Regions from separate parts of the Bacillus shivajii genome, predicted to be linked through region 1. Evidence: predicted binding sites of a transcription regulator. Region 1 holds the regulator's gene; each other region holds the start of a gene.
The links. The regulator LexA, encoded in region 1, represses DNA repair genes until DNA is damaged. The targets are predictions, from matches to a motif close to CGAACATATGTTCG.
Positions count from the first base shown of each region.

Region 1 (7,868 bases):
CCGTATCCAATTGTTGTTTTCACTTCAATCATTGTAGGTCGTTCATCTGACTTTGCAGATTCAATCGCGCGTGTAAGTTCATCAAGGTCGTTTCCATCTTCTACACGAATTACTTGCCAACCGTAAGCTTTGAAACGATCTTCTACACTTTCAGAAAATGACTGATGTAAGTCTCCATCAAGTGAAATGTCGTTTGAATCATATAAAACGACAAGACGACCTAATTTTAAATGTCCTGCAAGTGAAGCAGCTTCAGCAGAAACACCTTCCATCAAGTCTCCATCTCCACAAATCGAATATGTATAATGATCAACAACATTAAATTGATCTCTGTTGTATGTCCCAGCTAAGTGTCTTTCTGCCATAGCCATACCAACAGCCATTGCAAAACCTTGTCCTAAAGGACCAGTTGTTGCTTCAACCCCTGGTGTGTGACCAAATTCAGGGTGTCCAGGTGTTTTACTTCCCCATTGACGGAATTCTTTTAAATCATCCATAGAAACATCATAACCATGTAAATGTAATAAGCTATATAGAAGCATTGAACCGTGACCTGCAGATAAAACAAACCTGTCACGATTGAACCATTCTGGATTATTTGGGTTATGGTTCATAAATTTCGAGTATAATGTGTAAGCCATTGGTGCTGCCCCCATTGGCATTCCTGGGTGACCTGACTGTGCTTTTTCAATACTATCAATTGATAACGTACGAATCGTATTAATTGATAATGTATCAATATTACTTGACATAAAAATACTTCCTTTCTTTCCGTAAATTGTCGACTACTTAATAATCATATACTGCTTTTCCTTGTAAAACAACCATTAAACATACACAATATCAGCCTTAACGACACATTTTCATACTTTGTTAACATTCAATATGTTTAACGAATGATTCAATATTTTTATTATCACCAACTATAAAAATTACATGAATAAAACGACCTTCTTCTTTAAATAATTTTCATGAAAGCGAAAACAAGACCGAAAGCTCAACCATTAGTGAGTCATTCCGTCTTGTCCTTTTTCTTTTTTTAACTTGTCAGGCGTTACATCGTTACCTTCATCGTCAACTACTTTTACCGACTTCAACTGATTCTTAAAAGATTGACGAACATTTTGTAAATACTCTTCTCTTAATTTTTTTTGTTCTTTTTGTTCTTTAAGTGTAAGTCCTTCTGCCTTTGATTTTTTTGATAATTCGTTGATGCGTTGAATTTTGTCTTTGCTTAACATACAAATGAACCCTCCATTTATGGCACTAGACAAGTAACCTCTATTATCGTACAAGAACTCTTTATAGGATTCAAGTGTAACCTTCGTTTTCGGGTTGTTGTTGTTTACGTTTATATTCTTGATATCGTCTATGTGCAGTTGCCTTTGATAACGAATATCCAAACCCTCTTAACGTTGCAGCTACTTCATGAAAAGTGAGTCCGTTCTCTTTAAGACGAACAATCTCTTCTATCGGCACATCTTGTTTTTTACGACCTCCACCATGCTTTTTGTCAATTAAATTTATGGATGGGTCATAACCTTGTTCAACTGCTTTTTTCATGCCTCTTTTAATTTTAAGGTTATGAAGCTTCCTTTGATACTCTTCTACGATTGAAACAATATCTAATATCATTGTATCTGTTTCAGAAAGAACCATTGTCCCCATATCCTCCATTGTATAGATACGAATCCCTAATTTATTTAACTGATGTATTAATGCTACTTTTGCATTACCACGGCCAAGCCTAGTATCGTCTTGGATGAGTAAAGCGTTTGCTTTGCCTTCTTTAAATGTTGTAAGCATATTCAAAAAACCATCTCTGTCTACATCATAGCCACTTGCTTTTTCTTCTACAACGTCAACGACCTTCATCCCCCATTCATCGGCCCCTTTTAATAATTCCTCTTGCTGCCTTTTAAGGGATGTCTCTTGAGTTTCTTTTTCTGTACTTACTCTTGTATAGATAATTGCACGAAGCTTCATTCTGTTACATAACCCTCCAAATCTACAGGAATAGTAAGTTTTTGACCTGGGTATATATTAGAATCATTTAATTCATTTTTTTCTTGTATCCATAAAATAACAGACTGAACAGGCATATCTACATTGTCAGCTTGTACTGAGGCAATCGTCCATAAAGATTGCCCCTCTTCAACAACCCACTCTTCTGTTAATAGACGTTGATCATCAGGAAGTTCCGATGCCGTTGCAGTTGTCCATATAAATAAACCCATCGCTAAAAATAAAACAAATATCGAACAATCGATTCCTCTTTTAAAACTTTTTAACTTTACCATATTACTCACTCCACTTTAAACGAATGTTTGTTCGTATACATACTATCAAGAACATCTGTTCGTGTCAACACAAAAAGAGAACGGATGTTTGCACCTTTTTTTTAGCCATGGTATAATGTTCCTGAAATAATTATTCAGATTTTGATGTAAATGAGCTAGTCAATTTATTTTGTGAACTATTTTGAACTTACGTAGAACACCGCATAAAATCAATCAATAAACGAGGTGCATTCAATGACAAAACTATCAAAAAGGCAACAAGATATACTTGCTTTTATAAAAGACAAAGTAAAAGAAAAAGGGTACCCACCATCTGTTAGGGAAATAGGTGAAGCAGTCGGACTCGCTTCCAGTTCAACTGTACATGGACACCTGTCTCGATTAGAAAAGAAAGGATATATTCGCCGCGACCCAACAAAGCCTCGAGCTATTGAAGTTATAGGAATGGAAGATGAACCATCACGAGTATCCGAATCACCTTCTTTATATATTCCTGTCATTGGTAAAGTTACTGCCGGTTCACCGATTACAGCTATTGAAAATATTGAAGAGTATTTACCAATGCCCGCACATTTAGTTGGCGATGAAAATTCGTTTATTCTTGAGATTCAAGGAGATTCGATGATTGAAGCTGGTATATTTGATGGGGATTATGTCGTCGTACGTCAGCAACAAAGTGCTAATAACGGTGATATTGTCGTTGCAATGACAGAGGAAGATGAAGCAACTGTTAAACGCTTTTTCAAAGAAAAAGATCATGTTCGCTTGCAACCAGAGAACGCAACACTTGAACCGATCATCTTAAGAAATGTTCATATATTAGGAAAAGTTGTTGGAGTATTCCGGACGATTCATTAAAAACCACCCAAATGGGTGGTTTTTTGTGTGACTAAAAAATCACAAAATCACAATAAGATAAAGCCACCTATTAAATTGGTCAATTCTCCACTGTTTAAATATTAGTTACATAAATCAACAACATACCCGAACACTTGTTTTCTAACCTCTGAATTGTTAATATAAATATAATTTCATGTTATTTTTCTACCTTTTTGCCATCATTTTTAATTACTTCTAAAAATCCCCTTAGATTTATACCTTCTATACACCTTTAAAACAATCGAATTTGAACTTCCAAGAATCACTTCAAATAAAAGTTTGATCGAAAGTAGGTGATCATTTTTTAACACTCTCAACCTTTTAATTACAAAAAAACTTATATCAATTAAAGGAGTGTAGATGAATGGCCTCTATTATGTCAAATGTTGAATGTCCACAATGTAAAAAAACAGCATTAGAAGATTTCTATTATAAAACTGATGAAACATTTTTGTGTTGTTTTCATTGTGGGTATTATTATCAAAGGGAACAAAAATACGACGAAGCTAAAAGAGAGATGTTTACAGAAGAAAAAGAATGGTATGGATACGGAGTCTACTCTTTAGTTAAAAATGATGGGTCTAAAGGTATAACAAAAGTATTAAACGTAGAGATTACAGAAGACGAGAAAGAAGAAATGATAAAATCTTTTGAATCAAAAGAATCAAAAGATGTTGACATGAAGAAAAGTTATTTCATCCTCTATGATAAGGGGGCGTTTACCCTTTTAGCAGGAACTTACCCTAAAGATTTTCAACTCTCTTATAAAGAATGGGAGTCTATTTATGATACTGATGATTCATTAAGTATGTATGAGTAGTAAAAAGCCCTTGATACTGAATACGTATCAAGGACTTTTTTGCTATTAATAAGTCGTCATGTACTGCTCTCTCTCCCAAGGATGTACTTGGGTTCTAAACATGTCCCACTCGATTTCTTTTGCTTCAATAAAGTGTTCAAGTGCGTGTTCACCAAGAGATTTCGTAATGACTTCATTTTTCTTCAATGCATCAATGGCACCTTTTAATGTTGCAGGCAATGCATGAATTCCTTCTGCTTCTCTTTCCTCTTCATCCATTGCATAAATGTTACCATCAGTTTCAGATGGTGGTGTCATTTCGTTACGAATTCCATCAAGACCGGCTGCAAGTAAAGCTGCCATTGCTAAGTATGGGTTTGCTGCTGGGTCTGGACTACGTACTTCAATACGCGTACTAATTCCTCTTGAAGATGGAATGCGTACTAATGGAGAACGATTTCTCATTGACCAAGCGATATAACATGGCGCTTCATATCCAGGAACTAAACGCTTATAAGAGTTCACTGTAGGGTTTGTGATGGCTGTGTAAGCATCTGCATGCTTTAGTGTACCAGCTAAAAATTGCATCGCCGTTTCACTTAATTGCGTTGGTGTATCCGCGTCAAAGAAAGCATTTTCTTTTTTACTGCGGAAAAGTGACATATTCGCATGCATCCCGCTTCCGTTCACTCCAAATAGTGGTTTAGGCATGAATGTTGCGTGAAGACCGTGCTTTCTTGCGATCGTCTTTACAACGAGCTTAAACGTTTGGATGTTGTCACACGTAGTTATTGCATCAGCATATTTAAAGTCAATTTCGTGTTGACCTGGCGCAACTTCGTGGTGAGATGCTTCAATTTCAAAGCCCATATCTTCAAGTTCTAACACGATATCACGGCGGCAATTTTCACCTAAATCCGTTGGAGCTAAGTCGAAATATCCACCTTTATCATTTAATTCAAGTGTTGGTTCGCCTCTCTCATCATTTTTAAAGAGGAAAAATTCAGGCTCTGGTCCAATATTAAATTCTGTAAATCCTAGCTCTTCTGCTTCTTTTAAGACACGTTTTAACACGCCGCGAGGATCTCCTTCAAATGGTGTTCCATCTGGATTATATACATCACAGATTAAACGAGCGACCTTCCCTTTTTCTGGCGTCCATGGGAAGATGACCCAAGTATCTAAATCCGGGTAAAGATACATATCAGACTCTTCGATTCGAACGAATCCTTCAATGGATGATCCATCAAACATCATTAAATTGTCTAATGCTTTTGGAAGCTGACCAACAGGAATTTCTACGTTTTTAATAATCCCTAATAAATCTGTAAATTGTAGTCGGATAAATCGTACGTTCTCTTCTTCAGCCATTTTCATAATGTTTTCTTTTGAATACTTACTCATCTAAATTTTCTCCTCCTTAAAATTGTCCATGCTATAAATGCATTTACAGACGTCTTCCATCTTTCTTAAAATAAGCGAAAATGAGTTACTGTATACTTTCAAATGATCTTTCATTCACCTTCGCTGTCTTTCGTTAATCTTATACTAACGAAGATTTTATTCGTTATGTGTAATGTTGTTAGATAATCTAACAAAGAATTTTTCCTGCTATCACTCCTTATTTGAAAACATCGTTTTATTACCATTCTATCCCTCTCCTAACTATGACTAACCTTTGAAGTTAACAAACGATCTAAACAAAATCTTACGATCGCATAGAAAAAGGAATGGATACTACATCCATTCCCCGCTTTCATAAACAAGTAATCTTATTTTTCAATCGACCATAAACCATTTTCAATCAGTGATAGAACCGCGTCATAAACACTGATCTTTACGTGTTCATACGTTAAACCACCTTGCACATATGCTGTGTACGGTGGTCTAAGTGGTCCGTCGGCGGTTAATTCAATACTTGCTCCTTGAATAAAGGTTCCCGCCGCCATAATCACATCATCTTTATAACCCGGCATATAACTCGGCTGAGGCTTCACATGAGCGTCTACTGGAGATGCTCCTTGAATCGCCTGACAAAAACCGACCATCGTCTCTTTTGACGGAAAGACAACTGATTGAATCAAATCCGTTCGTTCCGTTGACCATGATGGTGAAGTCTCCATACCTACATCTTCTAAAAATTTCGCTGTAAATATTGCCCCTTTTACTGCTTGATTAACGACATGAGGAGCTAGGAAAAATCCTTGATACATTTCGAGTAAACTATAAAGTGAAGCTCCTCCTTCTAATCCAATTCCTGGTGCCGTTAAGCGATAACCGCATAGGTCTATATATTTTTCTTTCCCAACAATATAGCCACCCGTTTTTACAATGCCGCCCCCTGGATTTTTAATTAATGATCCTGCCATTAAATCTGCTCCTACGTCGCATGGCTCTTGTTTTTCTACGAATTCTCCGTAACAGTTGTCAACAAAAACAATGATCTCATTGTTAATATCTTTGACAAAATCAATCATCTCTTTTATTTGCTCAATTGTAAATGATGGCCTCAAATCGTACCCTTTTGAACGTTGAATACCAATTACTTTCGTTTTCTTAGTAATCGCCTCTTGCACCTTTTCAAAATCAACAGCACCTTCTATTAAAGGTACGTAATTATAACCAATTCCATAGTCTTTTAATGAACCTGTATTCTCTCCACGAACACCGACAACTTCTTCTAATGTGTCATATGGTTTATCTGTAATGTATAAAAGTTCATCACTTGGGCGAAGGACGCCAAATAAAGCTGTACTAATTGCATGAGTACCTGAAACGATTTGCGGTCTGACAATCGCTTTTTCCCCACCAAACACTTCAGCATAAATCGCTTCTAATGTATCTCTTCCCGAATCATCATAACCATACCCAGTTGAAGCTTGAAAATGAAAATCCGACACTTCATGATTTTTAAATGCTTTTAACACTTTTCTTTGATTGTATTCGCTAATCTTCTCTCGTTTTTGAAAATAAGGTTGTAATGTTGATTCGGCATGATTGCGAATCTCCTCTAATTGTTCTAATACGTCTGATTGCATGTTCAATAGAGCTCCTTTAGTCTTCAGTTTGCTGTCTCTGTTGCAGCTCATGGTAAATCGAGGATTGTGGTGATGCGTATCCTCGTACAAAATATCGTTCCTTTTCTTCATCAAAGATTCTTTCTTGTTGAATCGTTTCTTGCTGGAGACGATGAAGTAGCTTACCTTCATGAGCATTTATGTACACGATATATGGAGAAAAATCTTCTTCCATCACAGCTTCAATTTTTTCTTTTAACTTGAACAAGTCTTTCTCGTGATATGCACTCATCAAAATAGACGGCCCTTCCGTGTAAGGGATAAAGTCCCCTGTTAAAGCATCACGTTTATTATAGACGGTTAGGATCGGAAGCTTGTCAGCTTCTAATTCACTTAGTAACTGATTCACAGTTTTTTCATGGTTTGGAAAGTCTTCATTCGAAGCATCGACAACATGTAAAATTAAGTCTGCTTCTTTTACTTCTTCTAACGTTGATCGGAAAGCTGCAATTAATGAGGTTGGCAATTGTTGAATAAAACCAACTGTATCTGTTAATAAAACATCCATACCAGAAGGCATTGACATTTTTTTCGTCGTTGGATCTAACGTTGCGAATAGTTGATTTTCCATGTACACGTCTGCTTCAGACAAACGGTGAAGAAGTGTCGATTTTCCCGCATTCGTATAACCCGCTAAAGCAATTTGGAACGTCTGATTCTTCTTTCGTCTACTTCGATAACGCTCCCGATGTGAAACAACTTGATCAAGTTGACGTTTAATATCTGTCATACGATTGCGAATATGACGTTGGTCAACTTCTAATTGCGTTTCACCCGGTCCTCTCGTCCCAATTCCTCCACCTAAACGCGACA
Region 1 covers NZ_CP084703.1:2,498,661-2,506,528, forward strand. The annotation lists gene tkt (transketolase) at 1-752, opposite strand, end outside; gene LGQ02_RS12220 (DUF896 domain-containing protein) at 1,005-1,241, opposite strand; gene LGQ02_RS12225 (YneB family resolvase-like protein) at 1,312-1,986, opposite strand; gene yneA (cell division suppressor protein YneA) at 1,983-2,300, opposite strand; gene lexA (transcriptional repressor LexA) at 2,535-3,158, shown strand; gene LGQ02_RS12240 (hypothetical protein) at 3,544-3,999, shown strand; gene glnA (type I glutamate--ammonia ligase) at 4,045-5,382, opposite strand; gene LGQ02_RS12250 (methionine gamma-lyase family protein) at 5,751-7,016, opposite strand; gene hflX (GTPase HflX) at 7,033-7,868, opposite strand, start outside.

Region 2 (7,868 bases), 380 kb from region 1:
TTCATTTTAAACTGTTTAAAAATTTCTTCTTCAAGTTGTTCAATCGATAACGGCTTATTCGACTGAATAAGCGGATTATGCACATGGAAGTAGAGAACACCGGCTGGAGACGCTTTTTGCCCTAGCCATTCATCGGAATGGGATAAAACAACGTCTAAATAAATCAACATTTGAATCGCCAGTCCGTAATACACGTCCATAAGCTTAATGTCTTTTTTACTTGATTTATAATCAATAATGCGCAGCATAAGGCCATGATCCGTTTGAGACTTATCGACACGGTCAATTCGGCCGATTAATTCCATTTTCACACCGTTATCTAACGTAAACGTCAGTGGTGGAAGGTCTTCTTTCGGTCCGAAACCGACTTCAAGACCAACGGGTGAAAAACCGGATGCTTTTGATTGCTCCGCTAAAATCGATGACGCACGAGCGACGACTTCTTCGAGTTTTTGTTTAATGTACGAATATCTGTTCGAACTCAGTAAGATTTCACGCTGAATTTTTGGTGCGAGTTGATCGACAATTTGTTTTGAAAGTGTCGTACACTCGTTTTTCGTTAATTGCGCAAAGTCTCTTCCCTCATTTTTCAAGTGCTCAGCCATTTCTTTCAATGCTGCATGGAAGAGTGTCCCGATATCAGGTGCTTCTAATTTATACGATTCACGCTCTTGAAGCTTTAAGCCGTGGCTTGCAAATTGCGAAAACGGACAACCTTGGAACTTCTCAATACGAGAGACACTCGTTTTAATTTCATCCCCGTAAATCGCACGGCTCGTCTCTTTCGGTAGTGGTTTTGCTTTGTTTTCATAAAACAAGCTTTTTAACACGTACTCTGTTTCTTTTCGCCACGTTGGATGCTCGACAAACCAGTTATAAACGCCCCACCAAAAGTCGGGGATCTCGTAGCCTTTTTTCCACGACTGAAGCTGATACGTTAAATACGATAACGTCACTGCAGGGTTTTGTACAAAGTTTGATTGCTCTTCAAACGGAACTTCGACAGGCTCATTAAACCAAAGTTTTTCCTCTAAGTTCGGGAAAAGATCTTTGATTCGTTTTAATAAGATCGACGGCTGCATACTACGCCCTTCTTCATCCGCTAACGGATACGTAAAGTATAAGAGGTCTGACGGCGTAGATTGCGCTAAATAAATGATAAATGATTCATTAAGTAGTTGGCGCGTACTGCCTGGCGCTAGTTGGAGACCTTCGCTTCCTAATAGCTCTCGTTCTTCTTCAGAAACAATTCCACCTTCTTCAGGTTTCGCTGGGAGAACCCCTTCATTGACGCCTAAAATAAACGCTACTTTTACATCACTTAAACGTGAATGCTCCATGTCTGCGACGATCACTTGGTCTAAGGCTGGCGGAATAATTGAAAACTTCATGCTTTCAACACCTGTTTCTACAAGCTTTCTAAAAAGTGAGAACGATACTTGCTCTTCACCCGTCAGCTCAACCATTTGATCGAGTAGTTCAATGACCGCGTTCCACACTTGATCGTGCTCTCTAGCGCGTTCTAAGTCATGCGTTTTAATCGCTTGATCACGAAGCCACTCAAGCTTTTTCGGTACGTCACAATCTTCTAGAAATTGATAAATAACTGTACAGCGATCACGTGACGTTTTCGCCGTTTTCATTCGTTTTGCTAATTGTATGAGCGGAGCAGTTAACATCGTTTTTAGGTCATTAATCTCTCTTTCAAATGCTTCCTCATATTTGCTTCGTTTTCGTTCCCCTTCAGCTGTTGTGCGAACCCGCTGGTACGTCCACGGTTCTTTTTGGTACCATCTCGCACCTTGAATGCCATATGAAAGCACGTAGTTTTCAAGTTGGTCGACGCGCTCTCTCATTTCATAAATTTCTTCATTTAACGGGAAGAGCAAGTCCGTTTTAAAACAACGGAACACATCTTCATAACGCCAGTTTCGGTCGATAATATCGAGCGCTGAACGGATGAGCTCGATCACCGGATGATTTAACATTGATCGTTTTTTATCCATAAAAATTGGGATCGAATAGTCACGACAAACCGTTTCAATTAAATCTCCGTAGCTTTCCATGTTCCGAAGTAAGACTGCCACGTCTTTAAATTGATACCCTTCATTTCGAACGAGGTTTAAAATTTCACGTGCGACGCCTTCAACTTCTGCTCGCTTATGAACGGCAGCGATCATTTCAATGCCGTCGTTTTCTTCACAAGGAACTGGTGGACGGACTTCCCCGTATTTTTCTAAATGTTTTAGGCCTTCAGTTTTGAATCGTTTTGTTTCTGAGAAGCTGACAGGCTCGTTCATTTGAACGCCTTGTTCTTTTGCGATAAACGAAAGTTGCTGATATGTGTTGCCCGTTTCGTGAAAAAGGTCAAGCTCGTGAACGAGTTCATCTGTATCATAATGTTTATCGAGCGTTAAAACGACGTTTACTTCTGCCGTATGAGCAAGGAGCTCTTGAAGCACGTTTAATTCGAGCGGTGTAAAGCTGTAAAAGCCATCGATATATACTTCGGCATTTTGTAAGTACGTTGATTTTGGAATTTGTTCAGCAAGTAGCGCTAAATAATCCTCCGTGCCGACGTATTGATCGGCCAACTCATATTCAAGATTTTCGAACACGATTTTTACGTCGTGAAGTTTATCAAGAAGAACCGCTTCTTGAGGGGAGCGTTCTTCTTTTTCACGAAGGGTCTTCTCGTAGTGATCGAGCGTCTCAGTTTTTACATCGTAACGTTTAAATTCAGTCACGATTTGCTCTAACTCATCGATAAAACCATTTGTTTCTGTTGATCGTTTGAAAACAGAGAACTTGTCCTTTTCTTTTTCCACGATTTTTCGAATGAGCATATGTAAGCCGGTGCGTTGCAAGTGGTGTCTCGAGATCCCGCCAGTTTCTTGAAGAACTCTGAGAGCAAGCCTTGAAAAACTAAACACTTGAGCACGTGTCATCCCTTGTATGTCTGATTGAATAAAGTTCATTTCCGTTTGGAACGTCATTTGGTCTGGGACTAAATAAATAATTGGGTTTCCAGTCGGTTGCGATTTTAATTTATTGATCATGTCTTGTTGTATATGCGTTGATTTACCGGTACCGGACCGGCCAATATAAAATGTGATTGCCATACGTTTCACCTCAATTTATATGATCATTGCAATCATATGTTCGTACTTTCTATTTTAAAGGAAAATGACTATTTTAGGAAGTGGAAGCTTTGGGACGATTCTTTTACTGGTGAGATTTTCGGTTTACTTGCGAGTTTTGTTCAAATACAGGCAAGTTTTTTTGGAATACAGGCAAGTTGCTTTGAATACAGGCAACCTAGCACCAAATACGAGCAACTTTCTTTGTGATACTGGCAACTTACCTTCTAATACTGGCAACCCATCTTCAAATACAAGCAAATCTTCTTCTAATACGAGCAACTCTTAAAAATACAGGTAACTTTCTTTTAAATACTGGCAACTTCTCTTTAAATACAAGCAACTCCTCTTCTAATACGAGCAACTCCCTAAAATACAAGTAGCTTTCTTTTAAATACTGGCAACTTCCCTTCTAATACGAGCAACTTCTCTTTTAATACGAGCAACTCCCTAAAATACAAGTAGCTTTCTTTTAAATACTGGCAACTTATCTTTTAATACTGGCAGCCCCTCTTCAAATACAAGCAACTTCTCTCCAAATACGAGCAACTTCTCTTCTAATACGAGCAACTTCCCTGATCTACTTGTGATTTTCTCCATTTACAAGGAACTGTAAATACATTCGTAATTTTATTTACTTTCGTTCTTTATCGGTCTAAAATGTGAGAAGAGATATTTTGAATGGAAAGGGGAAGCCCCATGAACGAAAATCAAGAGTCAGCTATGAAATGGGGAATAATATCAGGGGTCTCTGCTTATTTGTTATGGGGACTACTTCCGTTATATTGGAAGCTTATTGATCATATTCCATCAGAAGAAGTACTTGCACACCGCATTATTTGGTCGTTTATTTTTATGAGTTCGATCATTTTGATACTTAGAAAACATGGATCATTTGTCGCTGAAGTTCGTGCGATGTTTAAAAACAAAAAACTATTTGCTGCAATTATCTTTGCTTCATTATTTATTGCAACAAATTGGTATGTGTACATATGGGCCGTTGCCAACGATCAAGTCGTGCAAGCAAGTTTAGGGTATTATATTAATCCGCTCGTTAGTGTTTTATTAGGCGTCGTCTTTTTAAAGGAAAAGTTATCGAAGATGCAAACGATCGCTGTCATTCTAGCATTTGCAGCTGTCCTATTACTAACATTTTCTGCTGGAGTTTTTCCGGTCGTCGCTTTAGGATTAGCACTTAGTTTTGGACTATATGGGTTAATGAAAAAAATTGCCGTGATTGGAACGATGACTGGGGTTGCGTTAGAGTCACTCCTTGTTTTACCATTTGCAGCGATCTTTTTATTTTCACAACATGGAGCAAGTGCATCGGCCCTTTATGTACACGATCCATTATCCGTCATTTTATTATTAGGTGCTGGTGCAGTGACTGCCGTCCCATTATTACTCTTTACAGCAGGAGCTAGAAGAATACCACTCTCTCTCATTGGGTTTTTACAATATATCGCACCGACAATCATGCTTTTCCTTGGTGTGTTCTTATTTCAAGAGCCATTTACTGTTACTCATATTGTTGCCTTTTCAATGATTTGGGTCGGACTTATGATGTTTACGTACAGCCGTTATCGTCAATTAAAGAAACCGAAAGTCGTTGAGCAAGAAATCACGCTTACAGAGAGGAAGGCAAATTAAAGATGAAGGATTACCTCGTTATTTTCGCACTATTTCTATTAGCGATCAGCATCTTGTTTGTTTTTACAGACCATATATACGAGTATCCATATTTCATCGCATCGACGCTTCTTTTCATGATTAATCTAGGCGTATTTTTTACGTTTCTCTCTTCACTTACGTGGGCATGGTTCGTTCCAATGACGATCGTAAACTTTGTTGCAGTCACCCTCATTCCGGTTATTGAAGGGATGGAGTGGGCATGGATAACGGTTTTGTATTACATCATGATCGCGTTTATGTTTATCGGTTTTCATACGTATCAGCAAAAATAAGCTATTTTCTCGAATCACGTAAGGCTGTCTCATTACGAGACAGCCTTCTTTCATTACAGTTCTTCGTCTGGTAGTAAATCAACGCGAATGTTTTTCTTTTCAAGTCGCTTGCGGATAATGATAGGTACAGAAAATGCAATCACAAATAGGAGACTAGTGATAAATACCATCGTAAAATTCATTTCAACAAATGTCGCACCTAAAAAGTTGAAAGCAAGCGTCCCTGGAATAATCCCAAGCATCGTTGCACCGATATATTTCCGAAATTCAATCCTTGATAAACCTGATAAGTAACTAACAAAGTCAAAGTTAATGACCGGAATGATACGTAATGCTAACACGTAAAAGAAACCATTTTCTTCGATCCGCTTTTGAAGGTGCTTCCCCTTCCCTTGCCACTCTTTTTGTGTAAAAGAATGTCCAAGTTTACGGACGAACATAAACGACAAAGCCGCTCCAGACAATGACCCAATGTATGTTACGATTGGTCCGATCAACGGGCCAAATGATAAACCGCCAGCGATCGCGAGTATTGATGCTGGGAACAATACAAACGGACGAATCGCAAACATGAGGATAAAAATGAGCGGTGCCCATATCCCAAATGAAAGTACCGTTTTTTGGATTTGTTCAGGATGTAAATTTAAAAATGAATGATTCAACCAAAAAAGAAAAAGGATGATAAGTGAAAATAGTCCGATTTTTATTAACAGCTTCGTTGGCATAGATGAACGTGACTCCTTTTGAACTGACGATTAAAAATATGTATTAATTATATAACCTAACATTTAAACGTTTAAGCTTCAAATTATTTAACTCACTTCTTTATTCTCGTATATGATGAGCTCGGCTCACGTGCGGTAATTCTGTCTCACGTGCGATTATCTCGCCTCGTGTGCGATTATCTCGGCTCACGTGCGATCATCTCGCCTCGCGTGCGATTAACCCGGCTCACGTGCGGTAAGTCTGTCTCACGTGCGATTATCTCGCCTCGCGTGCGGTAATTCTGTCTCATGTGCGATTACCTCGCCTCACGTGCGATCAGACTCGACTCACGTGCGATTATCTCGTCTCACGTGGGGTAATTCTGTCTCACGTGCGATCGACTTTCCCACCTGCAATAATTTTCATTTCCTAAAATCTCACTAAAAAAAACAAAGCCTCGTATTAAGGCTTTGTACCGTATGATTCTTTATACTGTTTAATCATTTTACGATAATGAGAGACTCCATAAATCACCACGACAACGGGTATGAACATCATGATAATAATCTGGACATTATAAGAAAAACTATTTACAAACACATCAATCGGTGAAACTAATACTCCGATGAATTCCCCAAACGACATTGCACAATCCCCCCTTTGTAATATATACACCCACAAAGAGTGAGAATATTACAACATTATAAAGGTCTTTGTTTATGATGTTTGGATAGGGATAGTAGACTATTCAAGAAAAACAGCTATATCTTTTAAATTTTTTCTTAAAACAGACCTGATGTTTTTTACCCAAATATAATGACTGAAAAAAAGTTCCCGGCAATCAAGAAGCCGAGAACTTGGACGTGATTTATTGTTCAGTAATTTTTCTTGTGATGGTTTTTTCGATTTCAACGACAATAAACACGGTTATACCTAACAAGATTGGGTATAACCAATCGTTGATTAATAAAGGACTCGTATCAAAAATATTGTTCATAAATGGTAAATACGTTATCGCTAACTGCAGCAAAATGAGAATACCTGAAACTTTAAATACAGCTTTGTTAGAGAAAAATTCATCCTTTCGTAAAGCAAAACCCGTCTCTTTTCGACAGTTAAACAAATAAAAAAGTTGGGCAATTACGATCGTGTTTAATGTAATTGTAAACAAATATTCTTGGTTATAAGTACCTGTACCAGCCATATTCATATTAACCAAAAGCGTTCCTCCACCTATGAGTAATGATACGAACAGAATTCGGAAAATGTAATAATTACTCAACAGTCGAGCATTTGGATTTCTTGGAGGCTTATCCATCGTTTCTTTTTCTAACCTCTCAAAGGCAATCGCTAATGACAGTGTTACGGCAACGACCATATTTACCCATAAAATTTGTACTGGCGTTAAAGGCATCGCTAATCCCAACAAAATACTTGCAATAAACACGAATGCTTGTGCCCCGTTTGTTGGTAATATAAAAAGGATCGTTTTCTTCAGGTTATCATATACTTTTCTTCCTTCTTTAACAGCATTAAATATCGTATTAAAGTTGTCATCAACTAGCACCATTTCCGATGATTCTTTCGCTACTTCAGTCCCTTTTATCCCCATTGCAACCCCGATATCTGCTTGCTTTAACGCTGGAGCATCGTTTACTCCATCACCGGTCATCGAGCAAATAAAGTCATTTTTTTGGAGAGCTTGAACGAGCTTCAATTTATTCTCTGGACTTGTTCTCGCAAATATATCGTACTTCTGTACAGCTTCGGCTAATTCTTCGTCAGATAATTGATCGATTTCTCTACCTTCAAGAGCCGAATCTCTATCAGTGATCCCCATATCTTTTCCGATCGCTAGTGCAGTGTCTTTATGGTCACCGGTGATCATTTTTACGCCAATTCCCGCTCTTTTGCACTCTTTAATCGCGGTGATTGCTTCTTCTCGAGGTGGATCAATGATTCCAACCACTCCTAAAAATACAACATCTTCTTTTACATCCTCATGATCAATTGATTCCGTATTTGCTGACACCTTTTTATATCCTGCCGCAATCACTCT
Region 2 covers NZ_CP084703.1:2,122,728-2,130,595, reverse strand. The annotation lists gene addB (helicase-exonuclease AddAB subunit AddB) at 1-3,122, opposite strand, end outside; gene LGQ02_RS10525 (hypothetical protein) at 3,591-3,740, opposite strand; gene rarD (EamA family transporter RarD) at 3,840-4,790, shown strand; gene LGQ02_RS10515 (hypothetical protein) at 4,793-5,104, shown strand; gene LGQ02_RS10510 (TVP38/TMEM64 family protein) at 5,158-5,829, opposite strand; gene LGQ02_RS10505 (hypothetical protein) at 6,272-6,454, opposite strand; gene LGQ02_RS10500 (cation-transporting P-type ATPase) at 6,678-7,868, opposite strand, start outside.
Region 2: addB (helicase-exonuclease AddAB subunit AddB) is a predicted target of LexA. The motif match lies at 3,152-3,165, and genes of this name have one in related genera.

Region 3 (7,868 bases), 560 kb from region 1:
TGTAACTTCTACGATTTCTTCGACTGGCATTCCTTTTGACAACAACTTTTTTGCTACTTTTACCTTCGCAAGTTCTTTCCCTATACGAAAACCTTTTTCCATGCCTTTTCCCTCGTATGAAGTCATGATCTCCATCATTTTGTCTCCTTAATCCTCTATTATATTTCTTTTTTCAATTGCTCAACTTGTTCCTTTGATAGGCCTGTTACTTCAACGACTTCTTCCACTGGCATTTCTTTTGACAACAATTTTTTTGCTACTTCTACCTTCGCAAGTTTTTTCCCTTTACGATATCCTTTTTCCATACCTTTTTCCATACCTTTTCGCTCATATGAAGTCATGATCTCCATCATTTTATCTCCTTAATCCTCGATTTATATTTCTTCTTTCAATTGCTCGACTTGTTCCTTTGATAGGCCTGTCACTTCTACGATTTCTTCCACTGGCATTCCTTTTGACAACAACTTTTTTGCTACTGCTGATATGCCTTTTTCCATGCCTTTTCGCTCGTATGAAGTCATGATCTCCATCATTTTATCTCCTTAATCCTCGATTTATATTTCTTCTTTCAATTGCTCGACTTGTTCCTTTGATAGGCCTGTCACTTCTATGATTTCTTCCACTGGCATTCCTTTTGACAAAAGCTTTTTTGCTACTGCTGATATGCCTTTTTCCATGCCTTTCTCCATACCTTTTCGCTCATATGAAGTCATTATCTCCATAATTTTATCTCCTTCCTTAGGACTCATTGCTTTCACCTCTTCTTGAAATTGACGTTCTTCTTGTTCGTTCAACTTTAAGTATGTCTCAAAAAAACCAGCGATCATAGTTTCTCGTGCTTTATCTAATTGTAACCGTAAAAGCATCCGAAAAAACTCTTTCTTCACTTCTACTTTCTCACTATTATTATATCCCATTTTACTTAGTAATGCTGCAGCGACAGGATTATCAGAAATAATATACCTTCTCCAAGGTTGCTTTTTCAGTTCAACGGTCAAGTAGTGGAAATCTAATGGTTGGAAAAATGGAAAGTTTATTTGGAAGGTGTTTGGTTCATCTCGTTGATGGTTATAACTAAAGATTGCTATAGGTAGAATTTTGCGCCGATATTTTTGATAGAGACGGCTAAAATAAATAAACATACGTTCGTTGAAAGCTTCTTGCTCATAAGATTGCGGTTCAACGTGGACAATGATAAGTCCCGGCTCCCCTTTTAACTTCACTTCAACGACTAAATCAAGACGGAATTTGTCCCCTTCTGTGACATCAGTAAATAATTCTTCGGAGAGGAATCGGACTTCACTAAAATCTAAATGTTCATAAACATCCTGGAAAAACAAGAGTATGAATTCTTCAAAAAACGTTTCGATCAACTCTTTGAATAGCCTGTCGTGATCTAAGCGGTCTTTCGTCATATCACCATCTCCTATAAGAACGTTCGTTTGTATATAAAATACAACGAACGTACGTTCTTGTCAATAAAAAATGTAAGAGTTAAGGAAATTTTATTTTCTTACATTAAAATGTTCACCCAAGTACGTTGGCGGAACGTAAAAAACGCATGAGGTTTGTTCATTGAACCCCCCATGCGTTAGTTGATCTACTATTTTTTTGACTTTACTAGCTCAATATTTTTCACTCTACTACCCGTAAAAGTAAATCCAGTTACCACACCGTTTTTTTTCTTAAATTCAACCTTATAAGGAAAGAAAATATTTGTAACAAATGTATCTTCCTCAATTTCGTATAACGGTTGGTCGCCATTTCGTGAGTGTGACAAGTGCAAAACTCCATCTTTTTCAACAACTTCATAAGTTGTATCAAGCTCACTACTTTCATACCTACCTTGATATATGGAGCTTTCTGGTGATTGAAAGGCATTCAGTTTTTTCAAAGGAACCAGCTTGTCTTTTGTCTTAAGGACACTATTTTCACCTAAATATAAGTCGAAATTTAGGTGCTCAATGTTAAAATGGTTGCCTGAAATGTGCTTTAATGGTGCCTCCCCATAAGGGTTTCTCAAATGAAGTTGACCATCTTTTAGCGTGATATCAAAAGTCATGAACATTGCATCAGATTGAGGGAAGTAGAAACCCGCGAGATCTTCTAAATTCACTTCTTCCGTATACTCTTTCGGGCATTCGTCACTTTGTTTTTCCTTGTCGTGTTCAAAGACGACGTCAGCGACAGCTAACGAGGCATCTTTCATTAACATGTTTTGCGTATTGGAAAAAATAACAATATCAACATCATCTTCTGTAAAGTGCATGACAGCACTTCTGTACGCTGCATCTGCTCCTCCGTGCTCGATGTATTTGTGACCATTATATTTACCAACAAATAGACCGCCTGCGTAACTACACTCTTTCCCATCCGTTAACGTAGGGTTTTCAGCCATCAACGTAAGCGTCTCATCACTGCAAATTTTCGGCGAATGATAATTTTCTAGCCACTTTAAAAAATCAGACGCCGTTGTGTTCAAGCTCGTCGCGCCGTATGTGCCATAGTTTAAGACGCTGTAGACAAAGTTGCTAGTTCCGTCATCATGATATGACTTCGCCTTATGCGGGATAACTTTCCAATAGTTATCTTTAAAAAATGTGCTCTCCATCCCTAACGGTTGAAAAATCCTCTCTGTTGCGAATTCATTCAACGTTTTCCCTGATAGACGTTCCACAATTTCTGCGAGCAGCGTAAAGTTTGAGTTACTGTAAAGAAATTGTGACTGTGGCTCGAAATTAAGATGTGTTTGCTTGCCGATCAAAGATAGTGCATCTCGTTGCGTGATCGTATCAACGATTCTTACACCACTTAACCCTAACAACTCCCATTGGTCTCGAATACCACTCACGTTATTCATCATCTGGCGGATCGTGACCGGCTCTTCGAAGTTTATGTACTCACCGACATACTTTCTTACGTCATCATCAATGTTCAACTTCTCGTCCTCTTGTAGTAAGAGTACACACATGACTGTCACTTGCTTCGAAACGGATGCGACATGGAAAACCGTTTCATCTTTCACTGGAATTTCATGCTCAATGTTTGCATAACCAAAGTTTTTCTTATAAATGAGCTCTCCTTTTTGTCTCACAGCGACTTGGCCACCAGGACATACTCCCTCTTGCCACTTCGAAAAAATAGCATCAATTCTCTCTTCAATTTTGTTCATCATCAGCACCTCCGCGGAAGCATAGGGACGGTTCTCCCGCTTCCATGAAATATTCTTATTAATGATATATTTCGCGATTCGAAGGAAATGTCCTCTTTTTTTATAGACAGGTACCAGGGACTTGTCGAAATCCGACAAGTCCCTGGTACTTTTTCATTCGTAGCAAAAAACAATTAGCGTATGTATGGTGCTGTTAAGACATTTTTCAAGGAGTGATTGGACGATGAATTGCAGTTATTGCGATGGCAAAACCAATGAAATGTACAAAGTGAATCAATTAGGTAAAGCCTTTTGTGGCAACGATTGTTATGACGAGTATATGAGTGAATGCGATGAGGCACCAGATGACATGAATCACCCTTATATTGACGACTATGAATTAATGCGGTTGAACTATATTGATTGGCTGGAGAACTGGGAAGCTGACTTACTAGCCGTACGTGGAATACAGGTCATCCTAAAAGCTGACGAAATGCTTGATACAATCGATGAAGTGTTTGAGGAGTATTCGGACTACTACCGTGCTGAAGGTGACGACGGGATTTTCGCACATGAGATTTATTTATATATGTTGAAGTTTAAAGAACTGCAGAAAAAAATCATTGAGTGGCGTCCGAAACGGCAACCACCTAATCAAAACGTATGTGCTGTTTGTCAGTCGATATTTTCAGTTAAAGTCCACAGTAAAAGTATGAAGAACGATGATGCTTTGTTTTGCGAAAAATGTAAACAAGCCTACTATCCTGGCATCTTTTCTGAAGGAGAACTAAAAAGGGAGATGGAACAATACAATAATTTAAAGGGGCTTCAAGCCCACTCTAGAAAAAAAGATTGGCCATATTTTTTACGGAAAATTAAAAGGTCATGCCGTTATCATGACATTCCTTTCCCTGACTGGATTGACTTAAACTATGAATTTTAACCATTTTTTATGAGAGGAGCTGGTTTCTTGATCTATGAAAAGCTGAAATGTGATTATAAGCCGTCTTATGCTGCGAATCTCGAAAGTCGCTTACATGACACTGGATTTTTACAACAGTACGGAAATATTATACAAATGATTCTTGACTCAAATGAATATTGGAATAAGCTTAGACAGCGTGTCGATTTTCTTGTCTATTCTTATGTATTACATTATAATGAAGCAGCTTTTTGTCCAAAAGAAGGCTACTCTCTCTATGCCGATTGGCTGTTCGAATCAATTGAAGAGGAAATTAAAGGGCTTCGTTTAAATATCGAAGAAATCTTGATCGATGAGTTGTTTCGAGAGTTTACGAGAAGAATTAAAGGAAAGTTTATTTATAGTGATGATAGCTATGAGTATTTCACGGCTCCTTACTTTAATGACCAAATTTATTACGAAGGGATCGACCAAGGAACCCTCTACTTAGACCAGCTAACCGAAGATTTGTTTGATGAAGCACTTGAGGAGTTAATTTGTAAGATCCAAGTGAGAATGTCGGGTTAGGTAAGAGTACCAGGGACTTGTCGAATTCGACAAGTCCCTGGTACTTAGCAAAAGTTTTCTAAGTCCTTATACATTTCCTTGTACGGGTAAATATAATCCCCTTTGCCGTCCCCACGTAACAATTGGCTCGTAAAGACACTTAAAGGAGTTTGAATGATTGTATTTAAATCAAGTCGATCTATAAAAAACTCGATTTCTTTACAAATCTGATTTACCCTCGCAACAGTTGTTCGATTTTTTGTTTTCCCATAAAAAAACTGCTTTGAATGCTGGACATATTTGTCGATCATTTCAGCTTTTATGCCTTCTTCTTTAAACGCTTGTTTAACACCTTCAATAAATAGCTCTTCTAGATTTTTATAATCTTTTGCTTTTAGACCATATAACACAATGGTATAACGATTTTTGTCATTGACCAATACAATCGTTTTTTTCCTATTAAGCTTGATGAGATTCGCGTGCCATGAAAATAATGGGTCTCTCCGCCTCAAAAATCTGTTTTATTTTCATCTCATCAAGAAGTTTCTTCGTACATTGTATATACATTTAATCAGTCTCCCTATCGTTTTATAACCCCTCTATTCCTATCATCACAGCTGAAGTTAGTTTACCATCTATAAAAAAACGAAACATGAATCAACGTAATATATTTTTATGGTGAATTCATTTACTCCCCTATATGTAACTACCCCCACATTTAAGAATAACCAATTAACGAAATGCGTATTTTAAGAAGTGACATGTTTTACGATGCAGATAAAAGGAAAGAGCATTTGTGTGGAAGCAGAAGAACCGTCCCTTCGCTTCAAAATCCATGGAAGCAGTGGAACCGTCCCCTCGCTTCTGAAAAGGTGATACGATGACTGATATGCAACTTGTTTTTCTCATTTTAATAGCGACGACGATTTGTTTTTTGATCCCTCGTTTTCGAGCGGATTTAGTCGCCATCAATGCTTTGCTCGCTTTATTGTTAACAGGGCTTATTACCGTTCCTGAAGCGTTTGCTGGTTTTTCCAATAGCGTTGTCATTATGATCGCTGCGTTATTTATTGTGGGCGCAGGCGTTTTTCAAAGTGGCTTAGCACAAAAGGCTGGAGACTTGCTCGTTAACAAGACCGGCAACAGTGAGTGGAAATTAACGATGTTTATGTTCGTTCTAGTGGCTGTGTTAAGTGGTTTTATTAGCAATACAGGGACCGTGGCGATCCTGCTACCAATTGTCGTTAGTTTGAGTCGCCAAATGAATCTTCACCCTGGCAAACTTTTAATCCCATTAGCCTTTGCTAGCAGTATGGGTGGCGCATTAACGTTAATCGGTACAGCACCAAACTTAGTCGCAAGCCAAAGTCTACAAGATGCGGGATATGGCTCTCTTTCATTTTTCGCATTTACACCCGTCGGTATCATTATGTTATTAGCTGGAATTGCGTATTTATGGTTTGTTGGTCGTAAAATGCTTGATAAGCCAGTCGATAAGAAAAAAGGTTCAAAAGAAACGTTTGATGCTGATCAATTAGTTGAGCAATACGGGGTAGCCGATCATATTTTTGCGGTAAAAACACCGAACGACAGTGCGCTCATCGGAAAAACAATTAAAGAGCTTCAGTTACCGAGTACATACCATATTACGGTTTTGGAAGTGATTAAAGCAGAATCGTCATCATTGAAGCGCTTTACTTCGTGGAACCAACCGCAGAGGATTACAGTCGATAAAGGTTATGAAGTGGAAGCTGGCGATGTTTTTATTATTTATGGTGAAAAAGAAGCACTCGATAAGTTTATCGGAAAAACTGGCGTCGTGCTACAAAACGATGAAGCTTATCAACCTGAAGAATCTCACTTAGCCGAAGTCATTCTAACACCACAATCAAGGTTACTCAACCAAACGATTAGACAAGTAAACTTTCGTGAAAAATACGGTTTAACCGTTTTGGCATTAAAGCACCAGTACAGTGAGCCGAAAAATTTTAAAGAAGATGAAACGCTCCTTTATGGTGACTCGATCCTTGTTCATGGTAAATGGAAAGATATTAACCTTTTGTCTGCTGAAAAAAATGATACGGTCGTTTTAAAGTCAGCTGCTGAAGATACAGATTTAGTGAATGAGACAAAACAAAGCTGGATAGCTGGAATCATTCTACTCGGTATGCTGTTAGCCATGGTGTTTGAATGGGCACCTGCAGTGGTTGCGATTGTTGTTGCTGCAGTACTGATGATTTTAACAGGATGTATTAGACAAACTGACCAAGCATACCAAGCGATTGATTGGCAAACAGTTGTCTTAATCGCCTGTATGCTTCCGATGGCAACCGCTTTAGAAAATACCGGTGGCGTCACATTTTTATCTGAAGGCCTTATTCAAAGTTTAGGTGGAGTTGGTCCCCTAGCCGTACTTGCAGGTCTTTATGTGATTACCTCTTTATTCAGTCAATTTATTAGTAATACCGCAACAGCTGTATTGTTGTTCCCGGTTGCGATATTAACCGCTGAACAGATGGGTGTAAGTCCAGTGCCAATGGTCATGGCGGTTGCATTTTCATCAAGCATGGCATTTGCTACACCTGTCGCAACACCGCCGAACGCGATGGTAATGGCCGCTGGAAAATACACGTTTTTAGATTTTATTCGAGTCGGTGTGCCGTTACAAGTGCTAATTGCGATTATAGCGGTACTATTATTACCATTGTTTTTCCCTTTTTAATGGAAGCGTGGGGACGGTTCTCGCGCTTCTTTTTCCGTTTTAAGCACTTCATGTGCATGCGGTTGTTTGCTTGAGCGTTATTTTGTTTATATTTGGATGGACGTTTACTTGTGGCTTTCTTGATTTACTTGCGTCTTCACTCGTTTACTTGCGACTTTCCTCCTTTACTTGCGACTTCCAATCTTTACTTGCGACTTTACTCGTTTACTTGCGACTTTACTCATTTACTTGTGACTTTATCGAATTACTTGCGACTTTCTTGATTTACTTGCGACTTCACTCGTTTACTTGCGACTTCACTCGTTTACTTGCGACTTTACTCATTTACTTGCGACTTTCTTGATTTGTTCATCACTTTCTTGATTTGTTCATCACTTTCTTGATTTCTTCATCACTTTCTTGATTTGTTCATCACTTTCTCAATTTCTTCACCACACCACTAATTTTTGTACGCCTCACTTTCTTTCACGACTCCCCTTTTTTCTTCACATCTAAGAAAATTTTCTATAAAAATACGGGTTAACGTG
Region 3 covers NZ_CP084703.1:1,933,773-1,941,640, reverse strand. The annotation lists gene LGQ02_RS09480 (hypothetical protein) at 1-138, opposite strand, end outside; gene LGQ02_RS09475 (RpnC/YadD family protein) at 159-353, opposite strand; gene LGQ02_RS09470 (hypothetical protein) at 375-533, opposite strand; gene LGQ02_RS09465 (RpnC/YadD family protein) at 555-1,415, opposite strand; gene LGQ02_RS09460 (serine hydrolase domain-containing protein) at 1,604-3,175, opposite strand; gene LGQ02_RS09455 (hypothetical protein) at 3,396-4,094, shown strand; gene LGQ02_RS09450 (hypothetical protein) at 4,122-4,640, shown strand; gene LGQ02_RS09445 (DUF6933 domain-containing protein) at 4,685-5,059, opposite strand; gene LGQ02_RS09440 (SLC13 family permease) at 5,500-7,341, shown strand.
Region 3: LGQ02_RS09465 (RpnC/YadD family protein) is a predicted target of LexA. The motif match lies at 1,460-1,473, and genes of this name have one in related genera.